One region of the Pseudoalteromonas sp. BDTF-M6 genome, then DNA from elsewhere that is predicted to be linked to it. Evidence: predicted binding sites of a transcription regulator. Region 1 holds the regulator's gene; each other region holds the start of a gene.
What was found. The regulator MetJ, encoded in region 1, represses methionine synthesis genes. The targets are predictions, from matches to a motif close to TAGACGTCTAGACGTCTA.

Region 1 (4,357 bases):
GAGGTGAATAGCGGCAATTAATGCTTGAACATTAATCAGGAGTTCAATAAAATACGCGGCCTTAAGGGTGCTGAGCACAATTTTACTGGTCTTAGCACATTGAAACTAACGCGTATGGTGCCAAACTGCGGGTTTGGAGAGCGATACGGCCTATTTAGAGGTTATCCCCATGAAAGAAGGTATCCACCCTAAGTACGAAGCAATCACAGCAACGTGCTCTTGTGGCAACAAGTTCGAAACTCGTTCAACTTTGTGTAAAGACATTCACCTTGACGTATGTTCAGAGTGTCACCCTTTCTACACTGGTAAGCAGAAGATTCTTGACACAGGTGGTCGTGTTGACCGCTTCAATAAGCGTTTCGGTGCGCTTAGCAGCAAGAAGTAATTCATTGCTTATTAGAAAAAAGCACCTTCGGGTGCTTTTTTTGTGCCCATTAGTCAGGCATGTTGGCTTTATGTCTTGCTAGACAACCTTCTCCCACTTCCCGAACACAATTGGTGATATCCATTCCCGGTATTGATGCAGGTCACTTGGCTTTTTTTGTCCTCCATAGTATTTATAAAACTATAAACAATGCAGTTAAATGAAGGGAAAATGAAGCGATATGCTCTTATTTCTTGAAAATAGCACGTGAGTCTATCTTTTATTCTTTATTGTTATATCGGTTGTGTTTTTTATATCTTTAGTTATGATTTATGCAGCTTCAGTTGCTTTTTTTGACCCCGTACAGGCATGGGAATGTCGCTCATGCTGGGGGAAATTAAAATAATTAACCGGGAACATGATGCTAAAACCGCTTAATTTCGCACAACAGGATAGACCTGATATTGCTTGGAATATAGCTGGAAAAGCAGTATTGTTTGCCTGATACCTGAACTCTCACCAACATTTCTAGCAGGATACTTTTTCATGTCAGACTTTCGTCAACAAGCTCTCGATTATCACGCTCTTCCCGTTCCTGGCAAAATCAGCGTTGAGCTGACTAAAAGTGCGGAAACGGTTAATGACCTCGCTTTGGCCTATAGCCCAGGTGTGGCCGAGCCGGTACGCGAAATTGCCGCCGACGCCAACAACGCATATAAGTACACCGCGAAGGGCAACATGGTTGCGGTTATTTCTAACGGTACAGCAATTTTAGGCTTGGGTAATTTAGGTCCATTGGCATCAAAACCTGTGATGGAAGGTAAGGCGTTATTGTTCAAGCGCTTCGCCGGCCTTGATTCGATCGATATCGAAGTAAAACACCGTACTACGGAAGACTTTATCAACACGGTGGAAAACATTGCCGATACTTTCGGCGGTATCAACCTGGAAGACATCAAAGCACCTGAGTGTTTTGAAATTGAAAAAGCGTTGATCGAGCGTTGTAACGTGCCAGTTTTCCACGATGACCAACACGGTACCGCGATCGTAACCGCGGCGGGTATGCTTAATGCCCTTGAGATTCAGGGTAAAGATATCAGCGACGCATTGATCGTGTGTTTAGGTGCCGGTGCGGCGGCGGTAGCCTGTATGGAACTTTTAATTAAATGTGGCGCTCAGCGCGAACACATTTATATGCTTGACCGTAAAGGCGTTATCCACACACGTCGTGACGACCTGAACGAATACAAGCAGTTATTTGCGAACAACACGGACAAGCGTACCCTGCAAGACGTGATTGCCGATGCCGACGTATTTGTGGGTGTATCTGGCCCGGATCTGCTTTCAGCCGAAGAGTTAAAGCTGATGGCCGACAAGCCCGTGGTCTTTGCCTGTTCAAACCCGGATCCGGAAATTAAGCCGGAAGTAGCACATGCTGCCCGCCAAGATTTGATCATGGCAACGGGTCGCTCTGATTACCCGAACCAGGTAAACAATGTATTGTGTTTCCCATTTATTTTCCGCGGTGCCCTGGATGTGCGCGCAACGGCCATTAACGATGAAATGAAGATCGCTGCGGTTGAGGCCATTCGTAGTATCGCTAAAGAGCCGGTACCGCAAGAGGTGTTAACGGCATCGGGTGTTACCGAGTTAGAGTTTGGCCCACAGTACATTATTCCTAAGCCTATGGACCCGCGTTTATTGCCTCGTGTTGCTAAGGCGGTAGCCGAAGCGGCTGTGGCATCTGGTGTGGCGCAAATTGAGTTGCCAGCGGATTACATGAACGATAAGTAATTTATACCAACTCAGTTAAATAGCTGATCATTCTAGCGGGCTAAATATCATGCTCACGGCGTTGGAGTTTTTCTATGTAGAATAGCTACATAAGAAAAATTCCGCCTTGTTAGCACATCATTTATCCAGCGCTATATCTGATCACATACTTAAAAGAATTGGTATTATTTGTCTCCAAAAAAAAAGCCCCAAGTTATGCTTGGGGCTTTTTTTTTGTGTTTGGAAACATTAATCGTCACCGATTTCCGGGATCTCTAACCCCATTTCCGCCATGATCTTACGCACTTCTTGCGGCACTTTTTCCGGATTATCCTTACGTAAGTCTTCATCGCTGGGCAGCGGCTGTCCGGTAAAGGCGTGTAAAAACGCTTCACAGAGCAATTCACTGTTGGTGGCATGACGCAGGTTGTTCACCTGGCGTCGGGTGCGTTCGTCTGTTAATACTTTTAAAACGTTGAGCGGGATTGAAACGGTAATTTTCTTTACCTGTTGGGCTTTCTTACCGTGTTCCGCATAAGGGTGAATATACTCACCATTCCACTTGGCCATAATTTGCGTCTTGTTTTTGGTCACTTAGGCATCAATAAGGCCGAAATTTTATCGTGTTGGAAAGGATAGTCAAATATTCCTCATATAGCTATTTAGACGTATAAATGTTTTGACATCTATATCGGGATATTTTAACCTTTTGGACGTCTAAACATCTATTTTAATTGGAGGCACTATGCCTAAGCTAAATAAACAGACCATAGCGGTGCGCCATGGCATTGATGCCGATCAGCACCATGGCGCAGTTGTGCCCCCAATTTATCTATCCACCACCTATTCTTTCGCCGACTTTGATACCAAGCGACAATATGACTATGGCCGCAGCGGAAATCCCAATCGCGATATTCTCGCAGAGACTTTGGCCGAGCTAGAAGGCGGCGCCCGCGGCATCATTACCGCTACCGGCATGGCGGCGGTGCACCTGGTAACGCAACTGCTGACACCCGAAGATACCCTGGTGATCCCCCATGACTGTTATGGCGGCAGCTATCGATTATTTACCTCGCTTGCAAAGCGTGGTTTGTTGCAGGTGAAGGTGGTGAATTTCACCGACGCTCAGTGCTATCAGCAACTGATCGCTGCTAAACCAAAATTGGTATGGGTTGAAACCCCGAGTAACCCAATTTTACGCTTGACCGATATTAAGGCAGTGTGCGCGGCCGCGGCTCAAGTAGGAGCCCTGGTGGCGGCGGATAACACCTTTTTATCGCCGGCGTTGCAAAACCCACTGGCATTGGGTTGCGATATCGTGGTGCATTCAACGACTAAGTACATTAACGGTCACTCCGATGTGGTGGGTGGTGCCGTGGTTTGCAAAACTGCGGAGCTTGGCGAAGAGTTGGCCTGGTGGGCGAATAATATTGGCATTACCGGCGCGCCATTCGATAGCTACCTGACCTTGCGTGGGCTGCGTACCCTCAAAGTCCGCCTGCGCCAGCATGAGGAAAACGCGCAGGCCATCGCCGAATACTTACAGCAGCACCCCAGCGTGGAAAAGGTCTATTATCCCGGCTTGGCCTGCCACCCACAGCATGAGTTGGCCAAAGCACAGCAAAGTGGTTTTGGTGGCATGGTGAGTTTTGATATCAAGGGCGAGTTAAAGGACAGTGCCAAGTTTTTAACCTCGGTGCAGCAATTCACTCTGGCGGAATCCCTGGGTGGAGTTGAGAGTTTAATTTGTCACCCGGCGACCATGACCCATGCGGGCATGGACAAGGAAGCGCGCTTAGCAGCTGGGGTCGGAGACACCCTGATCCGTATTTCAGTCGGCATCGAAGATAAAGAAGATTTGATAGCCGACCTTGAACGTGCCTTTGCACAACTTCAACAAAGCTAGGCGGGAGTTTAATTTCATGGCCAAGGTAGTACATAAATTTGGCGGCTCTAGCCTAAGCAGTGCGGCTCGTTATCATGCGGTTGCCAATATCATCCTGGCACATAGCCAGGTGGGTGACATAGTCGTGGTGTCTGCGGCGGGCAAGACCACGGATACGCTGGTTAAGTTATGGCAAGCGTTTGAGCAGCAAGATCTACACAGCGGTATGGATGTGATTAGCTTGTTGCGTAATCATCAGCAGGAGCTGATCCATGAGCTGTTAAGCGGGGAAATTAACGCACAGGTTTTAGCTCTGCTGGAGCAGGAATTAACAC
Region 2 (4,357 bases), on a different contig from region 1:
ATCGAAACCGTGCTCGGGCGCACGCCGCTCAGCTCAGTGGTGCGCTCGGATGTGATTGAAACCATCGGCCTGTGTACCGGCGGTGGTCAGGGGTATATCGACCTGGCGGCGGCGCAAGGTTTGGATGCCTACCTGTCCGGCGAGGCTTCGGAGCAAACCATACATAGTTCCACCGAGCAGGGCATAGATTTCTTTGCCGCCGGGCACCACGCCACCGAGCGCTATGGTGCTAAGGCGTTGGGGGAATTCTTAGCGGATGAATTCGGCTTGGATGTAACCTTTATTGACATCGACAATCCGGTATAAAGATTATACCAATTCACTTAAATAGCTAATCACCCTAGCGGGCTAAATATCGTGCTAACTGTGTTGAAATTTTTCTATGTACGCCTACACGGATGTAGGCGGTAGAGCGGCGCAGGAGCCAAAGCCGAGAATAACTACATAAGAAAAATTCCGCCTTGTTATCACATCATTTATCCAGCGCTATATCTGATCACATACTTAACAGAATTGGTATTAAAAGGAGCCATAGGCTCCTTTTAACTGTTGTTGCACTGGCTTATTTGCGGCTGTTATTTTGCTTACAGGTATTGAGGAAGTGACGATAAACCGGGTTGTCCTTCATCTCTTTTTTCATCGCCAAATACATGGGGCGGTTCAATCCCAGGGCGCCTAAAGGAATTGACTTGATCAAGCCCTGAGCCTCATAGGGCGTCACCAGCCAATCCGGCAGGGCGGCCACGCCCATGCCTGCACTGACCAATTGGAAAATCAACAAGCCCTGATCCACGGTTTTTAAGGTGCCATCAAAACGGGCATTTTGAATAAAGTGTTTGAAGATATCCTGGCGCTCCCGCGGAATAGGGTAGGAGATGATGGTCTCGTCTTTTAAATCCAAGGCGGTGACATAGGCCTTGTTGGCCAAGGGGTGGTCCGGTGCCACGATCAGCTTAAGCTTAAAATCGAACAAATGGGCAAATTCCAAGCGATCCGGCTCACGAATGTCCGAGGTCAGGACCAGATCTAAATCACCATCCAGCAACTCGGGAATGGCGTCATAACTAAAGCCGCGCTCATAATCCACATGTATATCCGGCCAGAAATTATTGAACTCCTTAATGGTCGGCAGCAACCAGTGAAAACAGGCGTGGCATTCCACACTTAGGCGCAGTTGCGAAATAGGCTGATTTAAACTTTCTTTAAGGCGGCATTTGGTGGCTTCGACCTTAGGTAACACCTCTTGCGCCAGTTCCAATAGCAGCATGCCTTGAGGGGTAAAACGCACCGGATGGGTTTTACGCTCAAACAGCTGACAATCCAGCTTGTTTTCCAAGTCTTTGATTTGATGTGATAAAGCTGACTGGGTTAGAAATAATTCACGGGCGGTATTCACTAAAGAACCGGTTTCTTTCAAGGTGGCTATGGTTTTAAGGTGTTTAATTTCAATCATCTTTAGTAAATCTCATAAAAGCCAGTCACATATCTCATAATGATTGCGACTAAACCGCGCTGGATAAATGTATAAAAGTCTAGATGGCTAAAAAATTATCACTTTTATACTCGGTTGGCTATTAAAAGATAAAATTCATTGTGAAAAATGTCTATTTTCTCTGTTTTTAAATTTATTCAGCGGTGAGTTAACGCGCTGATATGAATTTAATTCATTAGCAATGTGAGTAAGCTTCGTTTGTGTCCCCAAGATCTGAGAGGTAATGTTTGGCCATCTAAACAGCTAAACGGATATTTACATCATGGCACGTATACATAACTTAGGTTTTCCCCGTATCGGCAAACGCCGCGAATTGAAATTTGCTATCGAGGCCTACTGGGCCGGCGATATTACTCAGGAAGAGCTGCGCCAGCGCGGTGCGCAAATCCGCCAAGAAAATTGGGCAATGCAAAGCGAGGCCGGCATAGAGCTTTTGCCGGTAGGCGACTTTGCCTGGTACGATCAGGTTTTATCTACCTCTATGCTGGTAGGAGCCATTCCGGCGCGCCATCAAAGCGACAGCAGCAATGCACTGGACACCCTGTTCCGTATCGGCCGCGGTCGCGCGCCAACGGGCTGCGCCTGTGCCGCCAGTGAGATGACCAAATGGTTTAATACCAATTACCATTATATTGTGCCCGAGCTAAGTGCCGAGCAGCAGTTTGCGCTGAGCTTTAACGAACTTTTTGAGCAGGTAGAAGAAGCGCAGAATTTAGGGCATAAGGTCAAGCCCGTGCTGGTTGGCCCGGTAACCTATTTGTACCTGGCTAAATGTGCCGGGGACGAGTTCGACAAGCTTACCTTGTTAGAGCGCTTGTTACCTGTCTATCATCAGGTGCTGGCCAAGTTGGCGGCACAAGGGGTGGAGTGGGTGCAAATCGATGAGCCAATTTTGGCCTTGGAGCTGGATACCCACTACCGCAGTGCCTTGACTCAAAGTTTTGCCGCCTTGGCAAATCAGGGTGTGAAGCTGCTGCTGGCGACTTATTTTGATGAGGTGAGCGCCTATCTGGAAGATATCAGTGAGTATGCCATTGATGGCGCCCATTTCGACCTGGTGGCAACACCACAAAATATTGAAGCGCTGGACAAAGCCCTTGGCGAGCAGCGGGTGTTGTCTCTTGGGGTGATCAACGGCCGTAATATTTGGCGTGCCGATCTCAGTGCCATCTATGAGCGAGTGAAAGAGGTTGCTGAGCGTCGTGGCGATTCGCTGTGGCTGGCGCCATCTTGCTCTTTATTGCATACCCCGGTGGACTTGGAGCAAGAGCAACTGCTGGACGGTGAATTGAAAAGCTGGTTGGCCTTTGCCAAGCAAAAAGGCGAAGAGCTTAATTTGCTGAAAGTGGCTCTGGAGCGCTGCAACACGCAAGATATCGACACCTATAGTGCACCGGTGAAAAACCGCCGTACTTCAAGCAGGGTAAACAATGCGCAAGTGCAGCAGCGTGTGGCTCAGTTAAGTTTGGATCACGGTCAACGTCACAGCGAGTTTGCGCTGCGTGCTGAAACACAGAAGGCGGCCCTGCAATTGCCACTCTTGCCGACTACTACTATTGGCTCCTTCCCGCAGACATCGGATATTCGTAAGGCCCGTCGCGACTTTAAGGCAGGCGATTTGAGTGCCGAGGCTTATGAGCAGCAGATGCAGGAGCAAATTCAATATGCGGTGCGCGAGCAAGAAGCATTGGATATAGATGTATTGGTGCATGGTGAGGCAGAGCGTAACGACATGGTCGAATACTTCGGTGAATTGCTCGATGGTTTTGCCTTTAGCCAGTTCGGCTGGGTACAAAGTTATGGCACACGCTGTGTGAAGCCGCCTTTGATTTGGGGCGATGTGTCTCGTGCTGCCCCCATGACCTTGCAATGGACCCAGTATGCCCAGTCGCTGACTGACAAGCATATGAAGGGCATGCTCACCGGTCCTGTGACCATTTTGTTCTGGTCCTTTGTACGCGATGATCTGGATAAACCGACTATTGCCAAACAAATCGCCCTGGCGCTGCGCGACGAGGTGGTGGATCTGCAGGATGCGGGCATTAAGGTGATTCAAATCGATGAACCGGCATTTCGCGAGGGTATGCCACTGAAGGCAAGCCAGTGGCAAACGTATCTTGATTGGGCGGCCTATGCGTTCCGTGTGTCGGCCAGCGGCGTTGATGACAGCACGCAAATTCACACTCATATGTGTTACAGCGAGTTTAACGACATTATTGGCGCCATCGCCGCCATGGATGCGGATGTGATCACCATAGAGACATCGCGCTCAAATATGGAACTGCTCGATGCCTTTGAGCACTTCGATTACCCCAATGACATTGGCCCTGGGGTGTATGATATCCATACTCCGAATGTGCCCGAGGTCACATGGATCAAGGAGTTGATTCACAAGGCCGCGGCGAAAGTGCCGGTTGAGCGTCTGTGGGTGAACCCAGATTGCGGCTTGAAAACGCGAGCCTGGCCGGAAACCCGTGAGGCCTTGCAAAACATGGTCATTGCGACCAAGGAATTGCGCCAGGAGTTAAGTGCCTAGTAAAAAGAGCCATAAAAGAGCGGACGTTATAAATGTCCGCTCTTTTTAAAGCCTTTCTCACCCTTTACTTTCACTGTCTTCCCCCCTAAGATCACACAAAATTTCTAGTGGATAAGCGCAATGACACATACCCCGCAACGTATTACCCTTACTCGTCCTGATGATTGGCACATTCACCTTCGTGATGGCGAACAACTAAAAGACACGGTAAGAGACGCCAGCCGCTATATGGGCCGCGCCATTATTATGCCTAACCTGGTGCCACCGGCGACTTGTACCGATACGGCGCTGGCTTATCGTGATCGCATTATGGCTGCGGGGCCACAGGC
Region 3 (4,357 bases), on a different contig from region 1:
GGTACGCTCACCGACATTGGTAAAAATGGCTGTATTGGTCATAGCTAAGGCCCCTTAATTCAAGTTACAGGCTTCAAGGCCACTGAGACGCATGCGCACCGGCAGCTCGGGGAGTGCTCGTGGTGCGGTGTTCTTTAAGCCGTCGCTAAATGCTTTGATGTGCTCGGGCGTGGTACCACAGCAACCACCGACAATATTGATAAAGCCCTGCTCGCCCCAGTCGATGATCTCCTGAGCCATTTCTTCGGCTTCCAGGTCGTACTCGCCGAACTCGTTAGGCAAACCGGCATTGGGGTGCACCGAGGTAAAGGTTTCGCAGACGGTGGATAACTCCTCCACGTATTGGCGCAGCAGATCCGGGCCTAAGGCGCAGTTAAGGCCGATGGAAAGCGGCTTAATATGACGAATGGAGTTATAAAAGGCCTCGGTGGTTTGCCCCGACAGGGTGCGGCCCGAGGCATCGGTGATGGTGCCGGAGATCATCACAGGCAAACTGGTGCCAGCCTGCTCGAAGGCCTCTTCCACAGCAAAGGCCGCCGCCTTGGCATTGAGGGTATCAAAAATGGTTTCGATCAAGATCAGGTCGGCACCGCCTTCCATCAGCGCCAAAGTCGACTCGATATAGGCCTCAACCAGTTTATCGAAGGTAATATTACGATAACCCGGGTCGTTCACGTCCGGCGAGATGGAGCAGGTCTTGGACGTGGGCCCAAGCACACCGGCCACATAACGCGGTTTATTCGGCTCTTTGGCGGTAAATTCATCGGCCACCTTGCGGGCTAAGCGCGCCGACTCGAGATTAATCTCGCGGCTAAGGCTTGCCATGTCGTAGTCTTCCATGGAAATGGTGGTGGCGTTAAAGGTGTTGGTTTCAATGATATCCGCACCGGCCTCAAGGTATTCGCGATGGATTTGCGCGATCACCTCGGGTTGCGTCAGGCTTAACAGGTCGTTGTTGCCCTTCACCAGCACATGCCAGTCTTTAAAGCGCTCGCCGCGATAGTCGTTTTCCTCAAACTTATGTTTTTGGATCATGGTGCCCATGGCGCCATCGAGAATTAAAATACGCTGCTTGAGGGCCGCTTCGAGGGCGTGACGTTTATTCGGCATAATTATCTGTCCTTACATCCTGGCTCACCAGATTAATATCATAGGGCGTGGTTTGATACACGTAGTAGTTTAGCCAATTGGAAAATAACAAGAAGGCATGGCTTTGCCAGGTTTTCGACGGTTTTAGCGCCGGGTTATCCTCGGGAAAATAGTTTTTCGGCTTAGCCACATCCAGGCCCTTGTCGACATCCCGTTGATACTCTTTTTGCAAGGTATCGGCGTCGTATTCCGGGTGCCCGGTCAGGTACACCTGCGAACCGCTTTGGTTTTTAAGTAAGTAGGCACCCACTTCCTCGGAGCCTGCAAGCACCACCAGCTCTTCACGTTCGGCAATTTTATTGATATCGATATGACCATAACGGGAATGCGGCACTAAAAAGCGATCGTCAAAACCACGGGTGAGCGCGCCATGGTCGAAATAACACTGGTGCTCAAACACCCCACATAATTTGTTGGCCTGGAGTTCGCGTTTCAGGCCATGATGATGGAACAAACCTGCGTGAGCCGCCCAGCAGCTAAACAGGGTGGAGGTAACATGGTGCTCGGCCCACTCGAAAAACTCCTGTAATTCCTGCCAATAGCCCACCTCATCGTACTCAAGATGAGCCAGCGGCGCGCCGGTGATGATCACGGCATCATAGTTAGTGTCTTTCACATCGCTGAAATAGCGATAAAACATGTCCAGGTGCTGCTCGGAGTTGGCGCTGGATCTATGGGTATCAAGACGCAGTAAGTCTACATTGACCTGCAAGGGGGTATTGGCCAGCAGGCGAATAAACTGCACTTCCGTTTCCACCTTATTCGGCATCAGGTTCAATATGGCCAAACGCATGGGCCTGATCTCCTGTGTGCTGGCACGACTTTTTGGCATCACAAAGACATTTTCTTGGCGCAATTGCGAAATCGCCGGCAACGCATCCTGAACCGTAATAGGCATAGTCAACTCCAATGCAAATACTAGAAGGGCTATTATGACCGTCGCGCTGGAAATATCAACCTCTAGATGTTTAGACGTCTATATAAATTTTACAGCGCGCTTCTCCCTTGCCATAATGCCGCGCGTCGAAATAAGTATAAGGGGCTCAAGGTGGGATTAGGAGAATTAGCGGCAATCAGTGCCGCCATAGTTTGGGCGTTTTCTACCCTGCTCTACAAAACCTTTAGCCATCACCTTTCGCCCTTACAGCTCAATGTCAGTAAAGGCTTACTTGCCTCGCTGATGATGGTCGCAGCCATTGTTATCACCGCAGACTCTAACATCCCCCAACAAGTCGCCGCCTGGGGTTGGTTGATTGCCGGCGGCATTATTGGTATCGCCATCGGCGACAGCGCCTACTTTGGCGCCCTGCGCAATATAGGTCCGGCGCGTACTCTGGTCATAGAGTCTCTGGCCCCCGCCTTGGCGGGCATACTCAATATCCTGTTGCTGGGACACTACCTGTCCACACTGGCCTGGGTCGGTATCATCGTCACCACGGTCGGAGTGGTGATTGCCATTCGGCCACAGCATGCCTTACCCAATGTTGATAAGCGTCACTACTTTATCGGCGTGTCCTTGGCGCTGCTGGCGGCGCTGTGCCAAGCCACCGGCATGGTAATGTCCAAAGGAGCAATGAACCTCGAGTCCATGAGTAGTTTGTGGGCGGCGATGATACGTCTGGTCTCGGGCACCCTCACCGTGGCCTTGGTGGTGGCGCTGGTCAAACACTCGGACCTGTATCAGGCAATCCGCCTTAAAGGCATAGATAAGAAGCATTGGTTATTAGTAGCGGTATTCTTCGGCACCTTTATCGGCCTGTGGCTGCAATTAGCCTCGGTAAAATACACCGACCCTGCCATAGCGCAAACCCTCTTTGCCACCGCCCCGTTAATGGTGATGACCTTCGGCTTTTTTAAACGCGAGCCGGTGAGCGCAAACATGATCCTTGGCGGTATTTTAGCCCTGGCCGGCGTCGGTATTTTGCTGGCAAATTAGACGGCTAAAAACGCGGCCTTTCGTTGACGCTTTTACCCTAGAGACTCTACAATAGCGGCTGATAATTTTAGTCATATTGCAAAGGCTCCTTTCATGGTTTTACCTGATAAGTTTATTTTCTCGATGAGTCGAGTGTCTAAGGTTGTGCCACCAAAGCGCACACTTTAGGAAGCTAAGTAAACATTTAAAAATAAACTGCGATTTTTCACTTAGCCCTTTGTTTTAATTGTTATTTTTAATTTTTTCATTAAAGACCGCCATTTGTTAGATAGCGGCACTGACTCGACTTGCATATTACTTTTTCTGTGAGTGCTGCTTGATATCCATCAGCTGCGCGTCAAGCTCTCCAGCTTTTACGGCATCAATCACAGTGTCTATCACTACCAACAGCTGATCTTTAGCGCCAACAGAAATCGCAAACTTGCTCTTTGCAAGCTCTAAAGCTTTATTGCCGTATCTCACTTCAAAAAAGTAATCACCTTTAAGGCTATAAAACCATGGACGTACCTTCCTTACCTGCTTTACCTTAGTTTTGTTCCCCTGCTCGTCAGTTTGGAGCTTTTCTCTGTACACGGTAAAAACTTCATTCTCTAATTCACATCGAGCAAACTCTCGCTGCTCTTCAAGACGTGTAATCAGCTTATTTTGCCGCAGCACGACAGGATCTTTAAGGTTGGAAATTGGGCTAGCGGTAATATTCAGTGTGCTTAATAGAGCTTTGGTCATCTCGGACTCCTTTGGTTGGTATTTGTGCAAGCTTAATGTCTAACCGTGGGATAGAGCGACCTCATTCAGGCTTTTGGTAGTAAAAAGCCATCTATTCTCAATGCATTACGATTATTCCTTTAACAGTTCTTCGAATTTTATAGAGTGGCTTTTGATCGCCATTTTAAGCAACTCGTATGATTCTGTTATCTGTAATTTGTCATAGATATTGCTTTTATGGGCATGTACTGTTTTCGCGGCAATATTCAATTCCTTAGATACTGAAGTAACCGAGTATCCAATTGCCAAAAGGTTAAAAACGTCCCTTTCCCGCTTCGTTAACAGTTGCATCTTAGTAGCAGCAGTACTGTTTAAGTTGAAACGGATGTTTTTAATGATGTCGGAACCTAAATAACTACCACCACTTAGGGTATTGCTAATTGCCTCAAGGATTTCATCAGATGCATATTGCTTTGATAAGTAAGCGTCAGCCCCGAGGTTAATTGCTTCGCTGACATATGGGTCGTTGTCGTACATGCTGACAACGATTACCTTTGCCTTGGGCGA

Region 2: metE (5-methyltetrahydropteroyltriglutamate--homocysteine S-methyltransferase) is a predicted target of MetJ. The motif match lies at 1,526-1,543, and genes of this name have one in related genera.
Region 3: KD147_RS10100 (homoserine O-succinyltransferase) is a predicted target of MetJ. The motif match lies at 2,111-2,128, and genes of this name have one in related genera.

What each region holds. Positions count from the first base shown of each region.
Region 1 covers NZ_JAGXTQ010000008.1:27,232-31,588, reverse strand. Annotated here, with positions in the region: gene rpmE (50S ribosomal protein L31) at 170-385, shown strand; gene KD147_RS15470 (malic enzyme-like NAD(P)-binding protein) at 911-2,158, shown strand; gene metJ (met regulon transcriptional regulator MetJ) at 2,387-2,707, opposite strand; gene metB (cystathionine gamma-synthase) at 2,883-4,043, shown strand; gene metL (bifunctional aspartate kinase/homoserine dehydrogenase II) at 4,060-4,357, shown strand, end outside.
Region 2 covers NZ_JAGXTQ010000005.1:223,409-227,765, forward strand. Annotated here, with positions in the region: gene KD147_RS13380 (Nif3-like dinuclear metal center hexameric protein) at 1-306, shown strand, start outside; gene KD147_RS13385 (LysR substrate-binding domain-containing protein) at 563-1,453, opposite strand; gene metE (5-methyltetrahydropteroyltriglutamate--homocysteine S-methyltransferase) at 1,755-4,028, shown strand; gene pyrC (dihydroorotase) at 4,149-4,357, shown strand, end outside.
Region 3 covers NZ_JAGXTQ010000004.1:50,045-54,401, forward strand. Annotated here, with positions in the region: gene metH (methionine synthase) at 1-42, opposite strand, end outside; gene KD147_RS10095 (homocysteine S-methyltransferase family protein) at 55-1,110, opposite strand; gene KD147_RS10100 (homoserine O-succinyltransferase) at 1,100-2,047, opposite strand; gene KD147_RS10105 (DMT family transporter) at 2,198-3,085, shown strand; gene KD147_RS10110 (anaerobic carbon-monoxide dehydrogenase catalytic subunit) at 3,380-3,811, opposite strand; gene KD147_RS10115 (response regulator transcription factor) at 3,923-4,357, opposite strand, start outside.